DNA from 4 places in the Halomonas sp. LES1 genome. Region 2 is predicted to be linked to each of the others. Evidence: predicted binding sites of a transcription regulator. Region 2 holds the regulator's gene; each other region holds the start of a gene.
What was found. Region 2 encodes sigma-54, which starts transcription at its own class of promoters, with help from an activator protein. Its sites were predicted from a motif close to TGGCACNNNNNTTGCTNT; they were not measured.

Region 1 (5,022 bases), on a different contig from region 2:
CAATTTTCGCGTCAGGGTATTGCGCCCCCAGCCCAGCAGTTCGGCGGCCTCTCCCTTGCGTCCGCCGGTATGGCGCAGCGCGGTCTCGATCAGGATGCGCTCGACGTCGGGCATCGCCTCCTCCAGCAGGTGCATATGGCCGGCGGCCAGGGCCTGATCGGCCCAGTCGCGAAAGGCCGCCCGCCAGTCGCCGCTGGCGCTTAGCGTCTCCTCGTTCACCTGGCGCAGCTCCGGCGGCAAATCCTCGCAGAGAATCTCGCGCCCCGAGGCCATCACGGTCAGCCAGCGGCAGGTGTTCTCCAGCTGGCGCACGTTACCGGGCCAGGGCAGTCGCGCCAGATAGCGCTCCGCCTCGGGGGTCAGCACCTTGACGTCGGTTGCCAGCTCCCTGGCCGCCTCGGCCAGAAAGTGACGCGTCAATTGCGGGATATCCTCGCGGCGCTCGGCCAGCCGCGGCAGATGCACACGAATCACATTGAGCCGATGGAACAGATCCTCGCGGAAGCGCCCCTCCTCCACCAGCCGCTCCAGATCCTGATGGGTGGCGGCGATGATGCGCACATCCACCTTCACCGGGGTATGCCCGCCCACCCGATAGAACTCGCCGTCGGCCAGCACGCGCAGCAGGCGGGTCTGAGCCTCGGCGGGCATGTCACCGATCTCGTCGAGAAACAGGCTGCCCCCGTCGGCCTGCTCGAAACGCCCCTGCCGGCTTGCGGTCGCCCCGGTAAAGGCCCCCTTCTCGTGGCCGAACAGCTCGGACTCGATCAGGTCGTGGGGTATCGCCGCCATGTTCAGCGCCACGAAGGGCCTGTCCGTCCGCGGGCTGTGCTGATGCAGCGCCCGGGCGACGCGCTCCTTGCCGGTACCCGACTCACCATTGATCAGCACCGTAATGGGCGAGTGGGAGAGCCGGCCGATGGCGCGGAACACCTCCTGCATGGCCGGCGCCTCGCCGATGATCTCGGCATCCAGTCCCTCCGGGGCGCTGATCGGCCTGCGGCGCTCGCGGGCATGGGCCACTGCACGGCGCACCAGCGCCAGTGCCTCATCGACATCGAAGGGCTTCGGCAGGTATTCGAAGGCACCGCCCTGATAGGAGGCCACGGCACTATCCAGGTCGGAGTGAGCGGTCATCACGATCACCGGCAGCTCCGGGTGCGCCTCGCGCACCCTGGCCATCAGATCGAGACCATCGATGCCCGGCATGCGGATATCGGTCATCAGCACGTCAGGCGGGTCGGCCAGCAGGCGTTCGAGAGCCGAGTCGGCACGCTCGAGGCACTCCACGTCGAGGTCGGGCTGGGCCAGGGCGCGCTCCAGCACCCAGCGGATGGCGCGGTCGTCATCGACGACCATCACGCGTGCAACATCAGTCATGGCGCGTCTCCAGAGGAATCAGCAGTCGGAATTCGGTATGGCCCGGCGCCGAAGCGCACTCGATCAGCCCCTGGTGCTGATGCAGGATCCCCTGGGCGATGGAGAGCCCCAGGCCGCTGCCTCCGGCACGCCCCGACACCATGGGGTAGAAGAGCGTCTCCTGCAGCGCCTCGGGGATGCCCGGCCCGTTGTCGATGATCGCCACCTCGCACACCAGCCGATGGCGCTCGGCTCCCAGGGTGAACTGACGACGCGCCCGGGTGCGCAGCACCAGCCGTGGCTCGGGGGTGGACGCCTCGTGCATCGCCACCATGGCATTGCGTACCACATTGAGCACCGCCTGAATCAGTTGCGCCTCGTCAGCGGAGAGGTCCGGCAGGCTGGGGTCGTAGTCACGCTCGATGCGCACCCCGGGGTGTTCGGCAAGCACCAGAGTGCGGACCCGCTCCAGCACCTTGTGAATGCTGAGAGGTTCGTGCCGGGCCACTCGATTGGGCCCCAGCATGGAGTCGACCAGATCGCGCAGGCGATCCACCTCCTCGATGATGATGCGCGTGAACTCATGATGCGCTGGATTCCCCAGGTCGCGCTCCAGCAGCTGAGCCGCGCCACGAATGCCCCCCAACGGATTCTTGACCTCATGGGCCAGCCCCCGGGTCAGCACCTTGACGGTTTCCTGGCGGGTCATCAGCGCCTCCTCCCGGGAGATACGGATCAGACGATCACGGGGCTCCACCTCCAGCAGCAGCTCGTCCTCGGCGAGGGGAGTTGCGGTAAAGTCCACGGTCAGTGGCTCGCCTCCCAACAGCACCAGGCGCGCCTCACGGCGAGTGAAGGGGTGGCAGGCATCCAGCGCCTTGGTGAGCACCCCCTCCATCCCATCCTCCTGCTCCATCGACGAGCAGAGTGCACTTCTCCGAACTCGGCTCAGGCTGACCGAAAGCAGTGCCTCGGCGGCGGGATTCATCCATGTCACCCTGAGCTCACCATCCAGCAGCAGCACGGCAGTGGAGAGGTGTTCCATCAGGCGTTGGTACATCGCAGCGGCCATATCGGTTCCAGATCAGCTTTTGCAAGAGGGCTTGTGCAAGAGGGACGTCTAGATGAAGCAAGAAGCGGGCCAGGGCGCGAGGCCCCTGGCCGGGCTTATGACGGGACGAGACGCGCCATACATGCACCAAATTAGTGCATTTCGTGGCGCCCTGCACCGTCCCCGGCGACAAGCGAAACAGCGAGGATCGGGATAGCGGGGATCGAGACAGCGGAACACACTGCCCTCCTCTTATCGGCAGGCGTCGATCAGAAGGGGGACAGTGTCATGGCAGGAGGAGGCGGGGACGTCCGGAAGCGTCCTCAGCCATTGGTCGGGCGATTCACGTTGGCGCGCAGCACATAGATCGTCACCGGAGAGGTGCAGTGGCGAATCTCGCCGCGGGCATCCAGCAGCTCGGCCTGCAGCACGTGCTCACCAGGGTTCATGTTGGGCACCATGAAGGCCGAGGTGTGCATCGCCGACTGGCTGATCTGGCCATCCACCAGCAGCCTGACGCGATGATCCTCGCGCAGGCCGGGCGAGATCCCCAGGTCCACGGCGATATTACCCGCCACGCCTACCGGAAAGGCCTGCTCATGGGTCGGTGAGACGATGCGGAAGCTGTCATAGGGCATGAAGGGCTGCCCCGGACGGGACGTCGCGGGCGCACTATTAGTAGTAGGCCGCGGCGCGACCTGGCCGGCGTCTGCACTCCCCCGGGACGGTACCACCGTCACCGGCGCCAGCTCCACCTGTTCGCCGCCCAGGTCGGGATCATCGGTGAATACCACATTCCCCTGGGCGTCCGTGGTGCGATAGATGGTCTGGCCGTAGGCCGTCAGTGTTACGCCCAGAGCCAGCACGAGTGTCAGGACCGTTTTGCCCATGGGGGTCTCCGCCTTGCCAAAGAGTCGATCGCCGGCAACCTGCCGCCTGCCGATAATGTAGATCACATCATAAGCAGGCCCGATGCCCCAGCGCCAGCAGCAACTGGCCGAGCGGCGAGGCTACGGCCTAGGATGGCCCTGTAGACACACTCCAAGGAGACCGATGGTGGACAACTGGCAAGCGGTGGTGGCACTGACGCTGATGGCGGGCATGGCGATGCCGCTCGGGGCCTGGGCGGCCTGGAAGGAGCGCATCGATATCCCGTGGCTCGAGAGCGAGCTGCGCCACGGCATCATCGCCTTCGGTGGTGGGGCTCTGCTCTCGGCGGTGGCCCTGGTGCTGGTGCCCGAGAGCCTGCCGGACCTCTCCCTAGGAGGCGCTGCCGCCTGGTTCCTGGCCGGCGGCACTGCCTTCATGGCACTGGATGTGATGCTGGCACGCAGCGGCTCCTCGGCCAGCCAGCTTGCCGCCATGCTCGCCGACTTCGTGCCCGAGGCGCTGGCGCTGGGGGCCGCCTTCGCCTATGGCAGCAACGGCGGCATGCTGCTGGCCGGCCTGATGGCGCTGCAGAACCTGCCGGAAGGCTTCAACGCCTATCACGAGCTGCGCCAGAGCACCGCCTACTCCTCACGCCGCCTGGTCGGCATGTTCTTCACCATGGCCTGGCTGGGGCCGCTCGCCGGCCTCGGTGGGTTCTGGTGGCTGTCCGACTACCCCTCGATAGTCGCGGCCATCATGCTGTTTGCCGCCGGCGGCATCCTCTACTCGGTGTTCCAGGACCTGGCCCCCCAGGCCAGGCTCGAGCGCCACTGGGGCCCGCCGCTCGGCGCGGTGCTCGGCTTCGCCCTGGGTATCGTGGGCCATATGCTGATCCATTGAGTCGGTGATAACGCAAGCGGCACGCCCGAAGGCGTGCCGCTTGCGTAGGCCGAATAATCAGAGCCCGCGGGCTCTCATCAACAGCTGCAGTGCGTAGTTAACAGCTGTAGTACATGTCGAACTCGATCGGGTGGGTCGCCATGCGCAGACGATCCACATCCTCCCTCTTGAGCTCGATATAGGCATCGATCATGTCGTCGGTGAAGACACCTCCCTCGGTCAGGAAGGCCCGGTCCTGTTCCAGCGCTTCCAGGGCCTGGTCGAGGCTATGGGCCACGGTCGGCACCTTCTTGCCCTCTTCCGGCGGCAGGTCATAGAGGTTCTTGTCCATGGCGTCGCCGGGGTGGATCTTGTTCTTGATGCCGTCGATCCCGGCCATCAGCATCGCCGCGAAGCACAGGTAGGGGTTGGCGGTCGGGTCGGGGAAACGCAGCTCGACCCGCTTGCCCTTGGGGCTGGCGGTGTAGGGGATACGGATGGAGGCCGAACGGTTGCGGGCGCTGTAGGCCAGCATGACCGGCGCCTCGAAGCCCGGCACCAGACGCTTGTAGGAGTTGGTGGAGGCATTGGTAAAGGCGTTCAGGGCACGCGCGTGCTTGATGATGCCGCCGATGTAGTAGAGCGCCATCTCGGAGAGGCCGGCGTACTCGTCGCCCGCGAACTGGTTGACCCCCTCCTTCCAGAAGGACTGGTGCACATGCATGCCGCTGCCGTTGTCGCCCACCACCGGCTTGGGCATGAAGGTGGCGGTCTTGCCGTAGGCGTGAGCCACGTTGTGGATCACGTACTTCATCTCCTGGACCTCGTCGGCCTTCTTGACCAGGGTGTTGAACTTGACTCCG
Region 2 (5,022 bases):
ACCGCCTCGATCTCGACGACCGCGCCGGCACCGCCGTGTATACCGGCAACGTGGACATTCGCCAGGGCAGCATGCGCCTGACCGGGAGTCGCGTGGAGATCCGCCGTAACGCGGCAGGCGAACTCTCCCGGGCAACCGCCATCGGCGATCGAGCCTATCTCGAGCAGCAGCCAAACCCCGCCGAACCCGTCATCAAGGGGTGGGGGCGCACCATTGTCTATCATGTGGCCGAGCGTCGTGTTGAGCTGATCGACCGCGCCGAACTCCATCAGGGGGGCGACACCTTCGAGGGCGGTTACCTGGAGTACTTCCTCGATCGCCGGGTCGTGCAGGCCCGCGCCGATGCCGAGGGGGTCGAAGGCAATCAGCGCATTCGCATGACCCTCCAGCCGGAACAGCAGCAAGGGGAACCATGAAGACCCTTCACGCCCGCCACCTCGCCAAGAGCTACAAGCGTCGCCGTGTGGTGCAGGATATCGGCCTGTCGATCCGGCAAGGCAGCATCGTCGGACTCCTCGGCCCCAACGGCGCCGGCAAGACCACCTCCTTCTACATGATCGTGGGGCTGGTGCGCGCCGATGCAGGTACGGTGACCATCGACGAGCAGGACCTCTCCCACGCCGCCATGCACGAGAGGGCCCGGGCCGGCATCGGCTACCTGCCTCAGGAGGCCTCGATCTTCCGCAAGCTGTCGGTGGCCGACAACATCATGGCGATCCTCGAGACCCGCCGCGACCTCGACCGCAACGGCCGTCGAGCACGCCTGGAGCAGCTGCTCGAGGAGTTCCATGTCACCCATATCCGCGACAACCTGGGCATGAGCCTGTCCGGCGGCGAACGCCGCCGGGTGGAGATCGCCAGGGCCCTGGCGACCGAACCCGCCTTCATTCTTCTCGATGAGCCCTTCGCCGGCGTCGACCCCATCTCGGTGGGCGAGATCAAGGGCGTCATTCGTCAGCTGAAGGCTCGCGACATCGGCGTTCTGATCACCGATCACAATGTCCGCGAGACCCTCGACATCTGCGACACCGCCTATATCGTCGGCGACGGTCAGATCATCGCCGAGGGCGATGCCGAGTCGATCCTTGCCAACCAGAAGGTGCGTGAGGTCTATCTCGGTGCCGACTTCCGCCTCTGACGCAAGCCCCTCGCGCCTGGTGATGGCGATGGCGACAGCCCTGGCAGCGGCAGGCCAGCGCGACAGCGCCCACCAATGGCATGATTATTGCTTAAGATCGTATTGCACGATGCCCTGCCAGGCACTAGGGTAAGGCTTTCCGACATGCCAGGAGGACGCCTGCCATGGCCATGAAGGCATCACTGCAATTACGGGTCGGCACCCAGCTAACCATGACTCCCCAGCTGCAGCAGGCCATCGCCCTCCTGCAGCTCTCCACTCTCGACCTGCGCCAGGAGGTCCAGCAGGCGGTGGAGAGCAACCCGCTGCTGGAGCTCGACGATGACTTCGGTGAGCAGGCCACTCAGGAGCCTGTGCAGGACGACTGGGCAAGCGAAATTCCCGAGCAGCTCGCCACCGACAGCGACTGGTCGGACACCTATCAGGACCTGGCGGCGCCCAGCGGCGGAGAGGGGCCCGATTTCGAGCGCCAGGCGGAAGGCCAGAGCCTGCACGGCCACCTCTCCTGGCAGCTGGCGATGAGCGATTTCGACCCACGGGAGCGCCAGATCGCCGAGAGCCTGATCGACGCCGTCAACGATGCCGGCTACCTCACGGCCCCCCTCGACGAGATTCGAGACGGCCTGCAACAGCAGGGGCTGTCAGACCTGCGCAGCCAGGAGATGGAGCGAGTCCTGCGGCATCTGCAGCAGTTCGAGCCCACGGGGATCTTCGCCCGCGACCTGAGTGAATGCCTGCAGCTTCAGCTCGCCGCCCTGCCCGACGATACGCCGCACCTGCCCCAGGCGCGGCGCCTGGTCCGCCAGTTCCTGGAGGCCCTCGGCAACGATGACCGCCGCCTGCTCAAGCGGCGCCTGGGGCTGGACGACACGGCGCTCGACGCCTCCATCGCCCTGGTGCGCAGCCTGGACCCCCGCCCTGGCAGCGCCTTCTCAAGCGTCACCGATGACTACGTGATTCCCGACCTCGTCGCCTTCCACGACCAGCGTGGCTGGCACGTCGAACTCAACCCCGAGGCGATCCCACGGCTGCGCATCCAGCCCGATTACGCGGCACTGATCCGCCGCGCCGACAAGAGTGACGACAACACCTTCCTCAAGGAGCACCTCCAGGAGGCGCGCTGGCTGATAAAGAGCCTGACCAGCCGCAACGATACCCTGCTGCGAGTGGGCCGCGAGATCATGGCGCGCCAGTTCGACTTCCTGGAGCAGGGTGAAGAGGCCATGAAGCCACTCACCCTGGCCGATATCGCCCAGACGGTGGAGATGCATGAATCCACCATCTCGCGGGTCACCACCCAGAAGTTCATCCACACCCCCCGCGGGGTCTTCGAGCTCAAGTTCTTCTTCTCCAGCCAAGTCGGCAACGAGGGCGACACCCACTCCAGCACTGCCATTCGCGCACGCATCCGCAAGCTGATTCAGGAGGAGCCGCCGCGCAAGCCGCTATCCGATAGCCGCCTGGTCACGCTGCTCGACGAGGCCGGCATCCAGGTCGCCAGACGAACGATCGCCAAGTACCGTGAAGCCATGGGCATCCCCTCCTCCAGCGAGCGCAAGCGCCTGCGCTGAGGGCGATTGGCAGGGAACCATGCCCCCCTGCTCGACTGGCTCAACCCCTTGAACATGGCGGGAAATCGCCCCGGGACCGCCGGGGGGTATGCAAGGCAGGAAAAAGGGTTACAATCGAATCACAACCATCGAGCAAGGAGCGTGTCATGCAAGTGAATATCACCGGCCTTCATGTTGAACTGACCGATGCCCTGCGTGACTATGTCAACGAGAAGCTGACTCGCGTGGAACGCCATTATGACAACATCACCAATGTGCAGGTGACACTGTCTGTCGAGAAGGAGCGTCAGTCCGCCGCCTGCACCATGCATGTTGCCGGTGCCGAGCTGCATGCAGAAGCCCAGGATGTCGACATGTACGCCGCCATCGATGCCCTCGCCGACAAGCTGGATCGCCAGCTGGTCAAGCACAAGGAAAAGGCCCAGGCTCGCGCCCAGGGCGCCGGCGCCCGCTGAACCCACGATGTCCTCACTCGAAACCATTCTTCCCCCGGAGCGCACCCTCTTCGATGTGCCCGGGGGCAGCAAGAAACGGGTGCTGGAGTTCTTCAGCACCTTCATTGCCCAGAACACACCCAGCCTCGACAGCCAGGAGGTCTTCGCGAGGCTGATCGCCCGCGAGCGTCTCGGCAGTACCGGCATCGGCAACGGCGTGGCCATACCCCATGCCCGCAGCCCGCACTGCAAGGCGCCCATCGCCGGCTTCCTCAAGCTGTCCGAGCCGGTGGACTTCGACGCCATCGATGGAGAACCCGTCGATCTGGTGTTCGTGCTGCTGGTTCCCGAGGAGGCCGATGCGGCCCACCTGACCCTGCTGGCCCAGCTGGCCGGCATCATGAACGACGTCGATACCCGCATGCGCCTGCGCCGCAGCTCGAGTCAGCGCGACCTCCATGACAGCCTTACCGAGGCCATTCGACGACAGGGTTGAGCGGTAGCGCCCCCTCAGCCAGAACGACCAGGAGACCTCCATGCGACTCGTGATCATCAGCGGCCGCTCCGGCTCGGGCAAGTCAATCGCCCTGCAGGCGCTGGAGGATCTCAGCTACTACGCCATCGACAACCTGCCGGCCATGCTGCTGGGTTCGCTGGTCGACGAACTGAGCAACCCCGAGTCCCAGCGCACCTCGATCGCCGTCAGCATCGATGCCCGTAACCTTCCCCAGGCCCTGAAGCGCTTTCCCAGCCTCCTCGAGGAAGTGCGTGAACGCGGCATCGACTGCCAGGTGATCTACCTGAACACCGACGCGCGCATTCTGATCGAGCGCTACTCCGCCACCCGGCGCCGACATCCGCTGACTCGCGAGAGCGAGATGACGCTCGCCGAGGCGATCGACTCCGAGGAGCAGGCACTCTCCGGGATTCGGGACCTGGCCGACCTGGTGATCGACACCTCACGACTGACGGTTCATGAACTACGCGCCCGAATCGCCGACCAGGTAGCCCACCATCGCCCCGAGCAGCTGACCCTGACGGTGGAGTCCTTCGGCTTCAAGCGCGGCGTCCCCCTGGACGCCGATCTGGTGTTCGATGCCCGCTGCCTTCCCAACCCCTACTGGGACCCACGCCTCAGGCCCTTCAACGGCCAGGATGCCGAGATCGTCGCCTTTCTCGAGGACTACCCGGTGGTGCAGGAGATGCTCACCGATATCCACGACTGGCTGACACGCTGGTTGCCGAGGTACGCGGCCAGCCATCGCAGCTATCTCACCGTGGCCATCGGCTGCACGGGGGGCCAGCACCGTTCGGTCTATCTCGCCGAGCGACTGGCCAGGCAGCTCGCCCAGCAGCAGACGCGGGTACGCTTGCGCCATCGCGAACTGGGCACTCAGGACACCTTGCCCGGCCCCGAGACCCCACCTCATCAAGGAAGTTGAGCGTGCCGCAACGCAGGTTGACCCTTACCAACAAGCGCGGGCTCCATGCCCGCGCCGCCACCAGGCTGGTCCAGTGCTGCCAGCCCTTCGCTGCCCACGTTCAGGTGGCCAACGGCCCGATGCAAGGGGAAGCCAACAACATCATGTCGCTGCTGATGCTGGCCGCTCCCTGCGGCACCGAGCTCACCGTCAGTGCCGAGGGCAGGGACGCCGAACAGGCCCTCGACGCCATCGAGGCCCTGTTCGACGCCCGCTTCGACGAGGATGAGTAAAAAGCCGTAAGCCCGCCTCAGCCGCCGGCCACCGTCATCTCGTCGATCAGCCAACTGCCGGTATGGATGCTACCTCGGGTATCGATATCGCTGCCCACGCCAGCCAGCCCGCTGAACATCGCTTCCAGGTTTCCCGCAATGGTGAACTCCTCCACCGGGTACTGA
Region 3 (5,022 bases), 200 kb from region 2:
CCCCTACTTCGGCGGCTTCAGCCTGCTGATGGAACAGGGCGCCGACTTCGCCCGGGTCGACAAGGTGATGGAGAAGTTCGGCTGGCCCATGGGGCCCGCCTACCTCCTCGATGTGGTGGGCATGGACACCGCGGTGCATGCCGGCGAGGTCATGGCCAAGGGCTTCCCCGAGCGCATGGGCAGCCTGGGAGGCGAGGGCGAAAGCAGCGCCATTCAGCTGATGTACGAGAACGATCGCCTGGGGCAGAAGAACGCCAAGGGGTTCTACGCCTACGAGGAGGATCGCAAGGGCAAGCCGAAGAAGGTGCGCGACGAGGCGGCCATCGAGCTGGTCAAGGGGGTGGTCAAGGAGAGTCGCGAATTCAGCGACGACGACATCATCGCCCGGATGATGGTGCCGCTCTGCCTGGAGGCCGTGCGCTGCCTGGAGGATAACATCGTCGGCAGCCCGGCCGAGGCCGATATGGCGCTGATCTACGGTATCGGCTTTCCGCCCTTCCGCGGTGGCGCGCTGCGCTATATCGATGCCATGGGAGTGGAGGCCTTCGTCGCACAGGCCGACGAACTGGCCGGGGAGCTGGGCGCCCTCTATGCCCCCACCGACAAGCTGCGCGAGATGGCGGCTGCCGGCGAGCGCTTCTACGACACTCAGGTCCAGGCCCCGGACCAGGCCTGACCCCACCACCCCTACAGGAGTCGCAAGAGATGAGTTTGAATCCGAGAGATATCGTGGTGGTCGACTGTGTGCGTACCGCCATGGCCAAGGCCAAGAACGGCGCCTTCCGTCACGTGCGGGCCGAGAACCTGTCCGCCGCCGTCATGCAGTCGCTGTTCGATCGCAATCCGGGCCTCGATCCGGCCGAAGTGGATGACGTGATCTGGGGGTGCGTCAACCAGACCCTGGAACAGGCCATGAACATCGCTCGCAATGCGGCGATCATGACCGGCATTCCGCGCACCGTACCGGCCCAGACGGTCAACCGCCTGTGTGGCTCCTCGATGAGCGCGCTGCATATCGCCGCGGCCAATATCAAGGCCGGCATGGGGGACTTCTATGTGATCGGGGGCGTGGAGCACATGGAGCATGTGCCCATGACCCACGGCGTCGACGTCAATCCGGCGGCCAGCAAGCATGCCGCCAAGGCGGCGATGATGATGGGCCTTACCGCCGAGCTGCTGGGCAAGATGCACGGCATCTCTCGGGAGGAGCAGGACGCCTTCGGCGTACGCTCCCACCAGCGTGCCCAGGCCGCCCTGGAGAAAGGTGGATTCGACAACGAGATCATCGGCGTGGAGGGGCACGATGCCAACGGCTTCCGCGCCATGATCAAGCAGGATGAAGTGATCCGTGCCGATGCCAGCCTGGAGAAGATGGCCGAACTCAAGCCGGCCTTCGACCCGCGCGGCGGCACCGTGACCGCGGGTACCTCCTCGGCGCTCTCGGTGGGTGCCTCGGGCATGGCGGTGATGAGCTACGAGCGGGCCCAGGCGCTGGGTCTCGAGCCCATCGCCCGGGTGCTCTCCACCGGCGTGGCCGGCTGCGATGCCTCCATCATGGGCTATGCTCCTGTGCCGGCCTCCAAGCAGGCGCTCAAGGCCGCCGGCCTCGGTGTCGATGATCTCGACAGCGTGGAGCTCAACGAGGCCTTCGCCGCCCAGGCGTTGCCGGTGCTCAAGGACCTGGGCCTGCGCGATGTCATGGACGAGAAGGTCAACCTGCATGGCGGCGCCATCGCCCTGGGGCATCCGCTGGGCTGCTCCGGTGCGCGTATCTGCACCACCCTGCTCAACGTGATGCGCGAGCGCGATACCACCCTGGGTCTGGCCACCATGTGTATCGGCATGGGGCAGGGCGTGGCGACGGTGTTCGAACGCCTTAAGTAACTACCGGCTCGATGCAGAAAACAGCGGCGGCGCCCCGAGGGCGCCGCCGCTTTGTTTATAGGTTGGCACTGTCCCAATGCGCCACACTCTGTGGCAGGCTGAAACATCGTCGGCCAGTCCCAGGGAGATGGAAGAGACTTGTGACGGAACATGCTCTTTTTAATTAACTGATTTTAAAGTAGAAGTTTATTAATGGCCTGACTCTTTCATGATCTTCTCAGGAGGAGTCGATTCGTCTCCCCCCCTCGATAACTTGGCGACAATAATAAACAGGAGAGACTGCCTTGATGATGCTATCCCCAGCGCAAGGCCTAAGTGTTTTGGCCCTGACGCTTACCCCTCTTGCTGCTGCTACTGCGGTAGCCTCCGATCAGTCACTGATTGACCAATATTGCTCAGGCTGTCATCAGGCCAGCGACGAGTCAGGCTCCTGGAGTCGAATCAGTCAGCAGCGTAAGACGCCCGAGGGTTGGGACATGACGGTGGCGCGGATGCAGGTCATGCATGGGCTTGAACTGCCGAACGATGCACGTCGCGATATTGTTAAGTACCTGGCCGACACTCGGGGGCTAGCCCCAGAGGAGAGTGAAGCGCAGCGTGCCCTGATCGAGCGGCGCCTCAACCGCATCGAGTCATTTGACCACCCCATTTATCAGGAGATGTGTGCACGATGTCATACGGGAGGCCGCGCTCAACTACAGCGGCGCTCCCAAGGCGAGTGGGAGCATCTGGTTAACTTTCACATAGGCCAGTTTCAGACCACGGAATACCAGTCCATGGCACGAGATCGTGACTGGTTTGGCGTCGCTTTGGACGAGATCGTCCCCTGGCTGGCGGAAACTCAGGGGCTGACGAGCGAAGCCTGGGAGGCTTGGCAGCAGGCCGAGCCCCATGAACCGGAGGGTGAGTGGCAGCTCTGGGGTCACTGGCCCGGCGAGGGCGACTTCTACGCTGATGTCAGTGTGGTCCCTGCTGAAGGCGAGGATGCCTACAGGGTTGCACTGGATGGTGCCTTCACCGATGGGCGAAGACTCGACGGTGACGGTCAGGCGGTCGTCTATACCGGTTATGAATGGCGCGCTCGCCTGACCCTTAACGGCCGCGACTTCAAGCAGGTGCTGGACCTTTCCCGGGAGCATCCTGGTGGGCGCATCTTTGACGATCTTGATGATGCCCTGGGCATGCAGGTCACCATGCTGCCTCAGGAGGCCCAGGCGGCCAATCTGGTTGCTAGCCTGCCCGCCTCACTCAAGGCAGGCGAGCGTCGTCGCCTGGTGTTATTGGGCCATGGGCTGGACAAGGGCGAGATCGGCCTGGGTGAGCATGTAACCCTGCGAAGGGTGGTGGAGCGCAGCGCGCATCGCCTGGTGGTGGACGTCGAGGCCGGTAGCCAGCTCCCCACCGGCTGGTTGCCGGTGACGGTAGGTGAGAGCAGCGCCGACGCGCTCTTGGCCGGCTATCGGCAGGTTGACCGCTTGGAGGTGAGTCCTGCGCTTGGGGTGGCGCGTATCGGCAACGACAAGACGCCGCCAGTCAGTGGTGTGTTTACCGCCGCCGGTTATACCCAGATGGGTGATGAGACGCTCCCCTTGGGACAAGTGCCCGTGCGCTGGGATGTCGCGCCCTGGGACGACATCGCTGAGCGTGACGAAGATGTGAAGTTCGCCGGCGTGATGGATGCGGCGACTGGCGTCTTCAGTCCCGCTGGTGCGGGTCCCAATCCCCAGCGCCAGTACAACGCCAATAGTGTGGGCAACCTACGCGTGACCGCAGCGGTGGAGGGCCAGCCTGAGATTCAGGACGAGGCGCAGCTGATCGTTACCGTGCAGCGCTGGAACAACCCACCGCTTCGTTAAGGAGAGCACCATGGGAATCTTGCAAGCGATACCCCAGAACCTGCATCGCGTGGAAGTGGAAGGCGAGCCGCTCTGGTTCCATATCCCCACCACCAGTCTTTTCGCCCCGGACGACCTCAGCGAGGAGCTACTGGCGCTGGCCAGTCGTGGCGAAGGGTTGGACAGCCAGGCTCTACCCCATCACCTGAAGGCTCTGGGTGGTGATATCGAGGCGCGACTGGAGCAGCTCAAGTCGCTGAAGCTTATCACCGATGGGGTCGTTCAGGCCTACAATCCCACGGTCGAGGTGGAGCAATTCCCCCTCTCCACCGTGGTGCTTAACGTCAATACCGGCTGCAACCTGAGCTGCAGCTACTGCTACAAGGAAGATCTGGACAATCCTCGGGATGGCAAGAAGATGGACCTGGCCACTGCACAGGCGTCCATCGAAATGGTGCTGCGTGAGGCCCCACAGCGGGATCGTTATAACATCGTCTTCTTCGGCGGCGAACCACTCAGCAACATGCCACTAATCCGCCAGGTGGTCGAGTGGGCCGAGGCACGGATCCATGGGCTTGGCAAGACAGTGGACTTCACCTTGACCACCAATGCCACCTTGCTATCCGAGGAAAAGATCGCCTTCTTCGACGCGCACCGTTTCGGCCTGACGGTGAGCATGGATGGCCCCAAGGCGATTCATGACAAGAACCGCATCGCCGTCAATGGGCAGGGAACCTATGACCTGGTGGCCAAGCGTATCGCGCCATTGCTGGCCAATTACCGCTCGCGGCCAGTGGGGGCCCGGGTCACTCTGACTCGTGGGGTGACCGATGTGATCGGTATCCATGACCATCTGGTCAACGAGCTGGGGTTCGCCGAGGCGGGGTTTGCGCCGGTCACCTCCGGGGACATGGCCGCCTACAACCTTACCAGCGAAGAGCTCAAGACGGTCTTTGACGGCATGGTAGAACTCGGCGAGCGTGCCGTGTCGGCTGCCATCGACGGGCGCGATATCGGCTTCGGCAACTTCAACCAGTTGCTTACCGACCTCTGGGAGGGGCGCAGCAAGGCAGTACCCTGTGGCGCTGGCCTTGGGCTGGTCTCGGTGGATCACCAGGGGGATGTCCACCTCTGCCACCGCTTTACCGGCTCTGACATGCCAACCTTCGGAAATGTCGATGACGGCCTCGATCATTCGGGGCTCAAGCAGTTTATCGAGGCGCGGTCCGACCGCAGCGAGCGAGGCTGTGCTGATTGCCGGATTCGCAACCTCTGTTCCGGTGGCTGTTACCACGAGAGCTAC
Region 4 (5,022 bases), on a different contig from region 2:
GTCCCTTTACCCCACCAGCCAGTGGGCCATGATCACGATGATGGGCAGCGTGATGGCGGTACGCAGCAGGAAGATCACCACCAGTTCCCACAGCTTGAGGGGAATGCGGGACTTCAGTAGCAGGGCGCCGATCTCGGACATGTAGATCAGCTGGGTCAGCGACAGGCAGGCGATAACGAAGCGGGTGAGCTCGCTCTCGATGTCGCTGGCCAGCACCGCCGGCAGGAACATGTCGGCGAAGCCCACCAGGGTGGCCGGTGCGGCGGCCTCGGCTTCGGGCAGGCCCATCCACTCGAGTACCGGCACCATCGGCATGGAGAGCCAGGTAAACAGCGGCGTGAACTCGGCCAGCACCAGCGCCACGGTACCGATGGCGATGACCAGCGGCAACAGGCCGAAGAAGATGTCGGCGACGTTGAACAGGGCCAGGCGGACCAGCTTCAGCGGACCCGGAGCCTTCTCGGCGCGAGCCACGGCGATGCCCAGGCTGTAGCGCAGCAGGCTCTGGTCGCCGGTGTTCTCCTCCTGGATCTGGCAGCCGACCGGCTCATAGTAGTCGTTGGACTTGCGTGACAGGGGTGGCAGGCGAGGCACGATCACGGCAGCCACCAGGCCGGCCACCACCACGGTCAGGTAGAAGGGGATGAACAGATGGTTGATGCCGATGAAGCTGGTCACCAGCAGGGCGAAGGCGATGGAGACGATGGAGAAGTTGGTGGCAACGGCCGAGGCCTCGCGGGCGTTATAGAAGCCCTGCTCGTACTGCTGGGTGGTGATCAGCACGCCCACGGTACCCGAACCCATCCAGGAGGCGGTCGCGTCGATGGCGCTGCGCCCGGGCAGGCCGAAGATCCTGCGGAAGGGGGTACGCACCATGGAGCCGATAAACTCCATGAAGCCGAAATCGACCAGGAAGGGCAGCAGGATGGCGGCGAAGAAGAAGAAGGTCAGCAGGACCGGCGCCAGATCGTTGAGCATCACCCCACCGGTGAAGGAGGCGGTGATCATCTGGGGGCCGACCTGGAAGTAGGTCATCAGCGCGAACGCAGCGCCGAGGGCGCGCATCACCACCCATAGCGGCGAGATGTCGAAGAGCTCCTTCATCGCGCCCTGGCGGGCCCAGCCGGGCCGTGTCAGCTTGACCACCAGGGTCAGCAGGATGGAGAGGCAGAGCACCACGGTGGCGATGGCGGGCAGGGCGTCGCCGAGAGTGGCCTTGAGCCAGTCGGCGGCCAGGCCCATGCCGATGTTGATGGTGTCACCCACCGAGAAGGGCACCAGGAACAGCAGGATGCCGATCAACGAGGGGACGAGGAACTTGATCAGACCGTGGGTGCTCAGCTTGCCCCCTTCGGTCGTGATCTTGTCGGCGGAATGCAGATGGGAGGACATGGGGCGATTACTCATTGATGTTGTAATGGTGGGCGCCCGCTGCGGGGCGCCATCAGGCGGTTGTCGGGGCCGCTCCCTGGCTCCGGGGTGAATCAGTCGCGACGTTTGACGCCGGGCAGGACACACAGCATCTCGTAAAGCAGCGTGGCGCCCATCAGGGCGGTATTGCCGCTCGGGTCGTAAGGCGGCGCCACCTCGACCAGGTCGCCGCCGACGATGTTGAGTCCCTGGGCGCCACGCACGATCTCCAGGCCCTGGGCGGAGGTCAGGCCGCCCATCTCCACGGTGCCGGTACCGGGTGCCACGGAAGGATCGAGGCCATCGATGTCGAAGGAGATATACACCGGGCCGTCGCCCATCTGCTCGCGCACCTCGGCCATCAGCGGCTCCAGCGACTTGTGCCAGCACTGTTCGGCCTGGACGACGCGGAAGCCCTGCTGACGACACCAGTCGAAGTCCTCGGCGGCATAGCCGGTGCCGCGCAGACCGATCTGCACCACGCGGTTGGCATCCAGCAGGCCCTCTTCCTGGGCGCGACGGAAGGGGCAGCCGTGGGCGACCTCCTCACCGAACATGTGCTCGTTGACGTCGGCGTGGGCATCGATATGGATCAGGCCGACCGGGCCATGCTTCCTTGCGATGGCGCGCAGGATCGGCCAGGTCAGGGTGTGGTCGCCGCCCAGGGTCAGCGGAACACAGTCATGAGCCAGGACGTCGTCGTAGAACCGGCTGATGATGTCCAGGTTCTTCGGCAGATTGAAGGTGTTGATCGGCACGTCGCCGATATCCGCCACCTGCAGGCTGTCGAAGGGGGCCGCACGAGTGGCCATGTTGTAGGGCCGCAGCATGCGAGACTCATCGCGAATCTGTCGCGGCCCCAGGCGGGTTCCGGGCCGATTGGAGGTGCCGATGTCCATCGGGATGCCGATAAAGGCGGCATCGAGGCCGGCAGCACTCTCCTGGGTGGGCAGGCGCATCATGGTGGCGGGGCCGCCGAAACGCGGCATGTCGTTGCCGCCGAGGGGCTGGTTGAAGTCGCTCATGCAGGGCTCCTGTGACGCTGATTGATATGCCTGGCCGAGGTAAGGCCGGTGCGATACCCCTGAAAAAGCAGGATGTGTGCCAACGACGATTTCGTTAGACCAAAGATTAAAAAATGAGGCGGGATGATATGGCCCGAGTACGTGAGGGAGGTGAGGGTGATTCAACTCTGGATCGGTGGGTCGGAGTGGCGTGATACAATAATGCATCGCGATCCAGGAATGAATCACCGATGTCCGAGCATGATGCCCTGATCCTCAAGACCATCATCGACACTGCCCACGATCACTTCTTTATCGTCGCGCCCGATGGCCGTATCCGGGATGTCAGTCCCGGGGCGGCGGCGGTCTATGGCATGTCCCGTGAGGCCCTCTGTGCCACCAGCGTTCAGCGGCTGGAGGCCGACGGCGTGCTGACGCCCTCGGTTAGCCTGGAGGTTATCCGAACGGGCAGGCCGGTGCAGCTGGAGCAGCGTACCGGCACCGGGCGGCGGGTCATCGCCCAGGCGCACCCCGTGTTTCAGGACGAGCGTCTGGTGGCGGTGGTGAGCCGCTCAATGGACATGACCGATCTGCAGCTGCTGCAACAGGAGTATGCGCTGCTGCAGCGCCGCTTCAGTGAGCACCTTCGGCGGGGGCATTCGCTGGAGACCGACGCCGAGGCGCTGGAGGCGGAACTGGATGAGCTCGAGGTGAAAAGCCAATTGATGCGTGAGGTGGCCCTGCTGCTGCGCCGGGTCGCCCCTACCGATGCCACCGTGCTGATGCTGGGGGAGTCCGGGGTGGGCAAGACAGCCTTCGCCCGCCAGCTTCACCGCTGGAGCTCGCGTTGCGAGGGACCCTTCATCGACGTCAACTGTGCCGCCATTCCCGAGAGCCTGTTCGAGTCGGAGATGTTCGGCTATCGCCCCGGCGCCTTCTCCGGCGCCGCCCCCGGTGGGCGGATGGGGCTGATCGAGCAGGCCGAGGGCGGCACCCTGTTTCTCGATGAGATCGGCGAGCTGCCCCTGTCGGTGCAGACCAAGCTGCTCAAGACCATCCAGGATGGCTTCATCACTCGGCTCGGCGACAGCGCGCCGAGGCGCGTGGATTATCGCCTGGTGGTGGCCACCAATCAGGATCTCTCGGCGCGGGTGGAGGAGGGGCTGTTTCGGCTCGATCTCTACTATCGCCTGAACGTGATCCCGGTCACCCTGCCGCCCCTGCGCGAGCGTCGTGAGGATATTCCGGGGCTTGTCGAGCGTCAGCTCGAGCGCCTCAATCGCCGCTACGGGCGCGACAAGATGCTGGCGCACAACGTGTGGCAGTCGCTGATGGGCTGGGAGTGGCCCGGCAATGTGCGCGAGCTGGAGAATGTCCTGGAGCGCGCCTGGCTATCGGCGGAGGGCGATGTCATTCGACACCAGGAGCTGGGTGAGCTCCCGCGTCCGATGGCGGAACCGAGCGATGCGGAACTGGCCGAATCGAGCCCCCGGCCGGTGGCGGCCGAGCCTGCCCCGGCGTTGGGGGAGGACGAGTCGCTGGCGTCGGCCCTGGCGCGCACCGAGCGCGACATCCTGGAGAGACTGTGCGGCGAGCTGGACTCGACCTATGCCATCGCCAGACGCCTGGGCATCAGTCAGCCGAGCGTGGTGCGCAAGCTCCGCAAGCATGGCCTGAGGATTGGACGGGTCGAGGAGCGGTCGGCGATCGACAAGGCCGGTGTCGTTTCCCCGCGGTAAGGCGTCCCAGGTGGTGCTAGGTCAAGAGCGCTCGTCGCGGCTCAGGGCCGATACGAGCGCCCGGCGCTCGATCAGCGGGCCGGATTCTGTGCCATCAGGTAGTCGGCCAGCGCCCGGTAGGCCGGCAGCGAGGTCGGATCGTTGGCGGCGTTGGCGGCCACCGGGTGGGAGGCCAGGCGCACGATGACCATCTCGGCGGCGGGGTCGATCCAGAGCGTCTGGCCGTGCACGCCCCGGGCGGCGAAGGCGCCGTGGTCGTCGTGGCTGATCCACCACATCCCGCGATAGCTCCAGCCATCGAGGCCCGCGTAGCCGGCCTTGGCGAAGGCCGCCCTGTCGCCGCCCTCGCGCAGGCGTGCGATGGCCGCGGCGGGCAGCAGCTGCTCGCCGGCGAGGCGGCCCTCGTCGAGGATCAGCTGGCCCAGGCGACCCAGGTCGCGCAGGGTGGCGTTGAAACCGCCGCCGGCGAATGGCGTGCCGATGGAGTCCACCGTGAAGAAGGCTTCCCGCTCGACGCCCAGTCGCGACCAGACACGCTCGGCCAGCCAGTCGGCGACGCTCTGGCCGGTGGCGCGGGCGATGATCCAGCCCAGCGCATCGGAGTTGATGGTGCGATAGCCGAAGGCCTCGCCGTGCTCGCCGGCCTTGTCCACCGTCTCGAGGAAGGCGAAGTAGCTGCGCGGGCCCTCGTAGCCCGGGGGCGGCGGCAGCGGGCTGCCGGCCCTGGCGTAGGCCCAGACGTCGGCCTCGGGATCGGCGTAGTCCTCTGAGTAGTCCAGCGCGGTGGTCATCTCCAGCACCTGGCGCAGGGTGGCATCGCCGAAGGCGCTATCGGCGAGCTCCGGCACCAGCTCGCCGACCAGGGCGCG

Region 1: the regulator sigma-54 is predicted to act here: its motif matches at 2,486-2,503, upstream of glnL (nitrogen regulation protein NR(II)).
Region 3: the regulator sigma-54 is predicted to act here: its motif matches at 2,024-2,041, upstream of peaA (quinohemoprotein amine dehydrogenase subunit alpha).
Region 4: the regulator sigma-54 is predicted to act here: its motif matches at 2,500-2,517, upstream of speB (agmatinase).

The regions. Positions count from the first base shown of each region.
Region 1 covers NZ_JAVRGC010000004.1:70,177-75,198, forward strand. The annotation lists gene ntrC (nitrogen regulation protein NR(I)) at 1-1,380, opposite strand, end outside; gene glnL (nitrogen regulation protein NR(II)) at 1,373-2,419, opposite strand; gene RM463_RS10660 (DUF4124 domain-containing protein) at 2,734-3,300, opposite strand; gene RM463_RS10665 (divalent cation transporter) at 3,464-4,180, shown strand; gene glnA (glutamate--ammonia ligase) at 4,278-5,022, opposite strand, start outside.
Region 2 covers NZ_JAVRGC010000002.1:220,824-225,845, reverse strand. The annotation lists gene lptA (lipopolysaccharide transport periplasmic protein LptA) at 1-416, shown strand, start outside; gene lptB (LPS export ABC transporter ATP-binding protein) at 413-1,138, shown strand; gene RM463_RS05215 (RNA polymerase factor sigma-54) at 1,303-2,709, shown strand; gene hpf (ribosome hibernation-promoting factor, HPF/YfiA family) at 2,856-3,164, shown strand; gene ptsN (PTS IIA-like nitrogen regulatory protein PtsN) at 3,172-3,639, shown strand; gene rapZ (RNase adapter RapZ) at 3,680-4,585, shown strand; gene RM463_RS05195 (HPr family phosphocarrier protein) at 4,588-4,857, shown strand; gene pmbA (metalloprotease PmbA) at 4,875-5,022, opposite strand, start outside.
Region 3 covers NZ_JAVRGC010000002.1:19,321-24,342, forward strand. The annotation lists gene fadB (fatty acid oxidation complex subunit alpha FadB) at 1-676, shown strand, start outside; gene fadA (acetyl-CoA C-acyltransferase FadA) at 706-1,884, shown strand; gene peaA (quinohemoprotein amine dehydrogenase subunit alpha) at 2,175-3,740, shown strand; gene peaB (quinohemoprotein amine dehydrogenase maturation protein) at 3,751-5,022, shown strand, end outside.
Region 4 covers NZ_JAVRGC010000009.1:57,306-62,327, forward strand. The annotation lists gene RM463_RS15965 (YjiH family protein) at 7-1,392, opposite strand; gene speB (agmatinase) at 1,485-2,435, opposite strand; gene RM463_RS15975 (sigma 54-interacting transcriptional regulator) at 2,666-4,153, shown strand; gene RM463_RS15980 (serine hydrolase) at 4,225-5,022, opposite strand, start outside.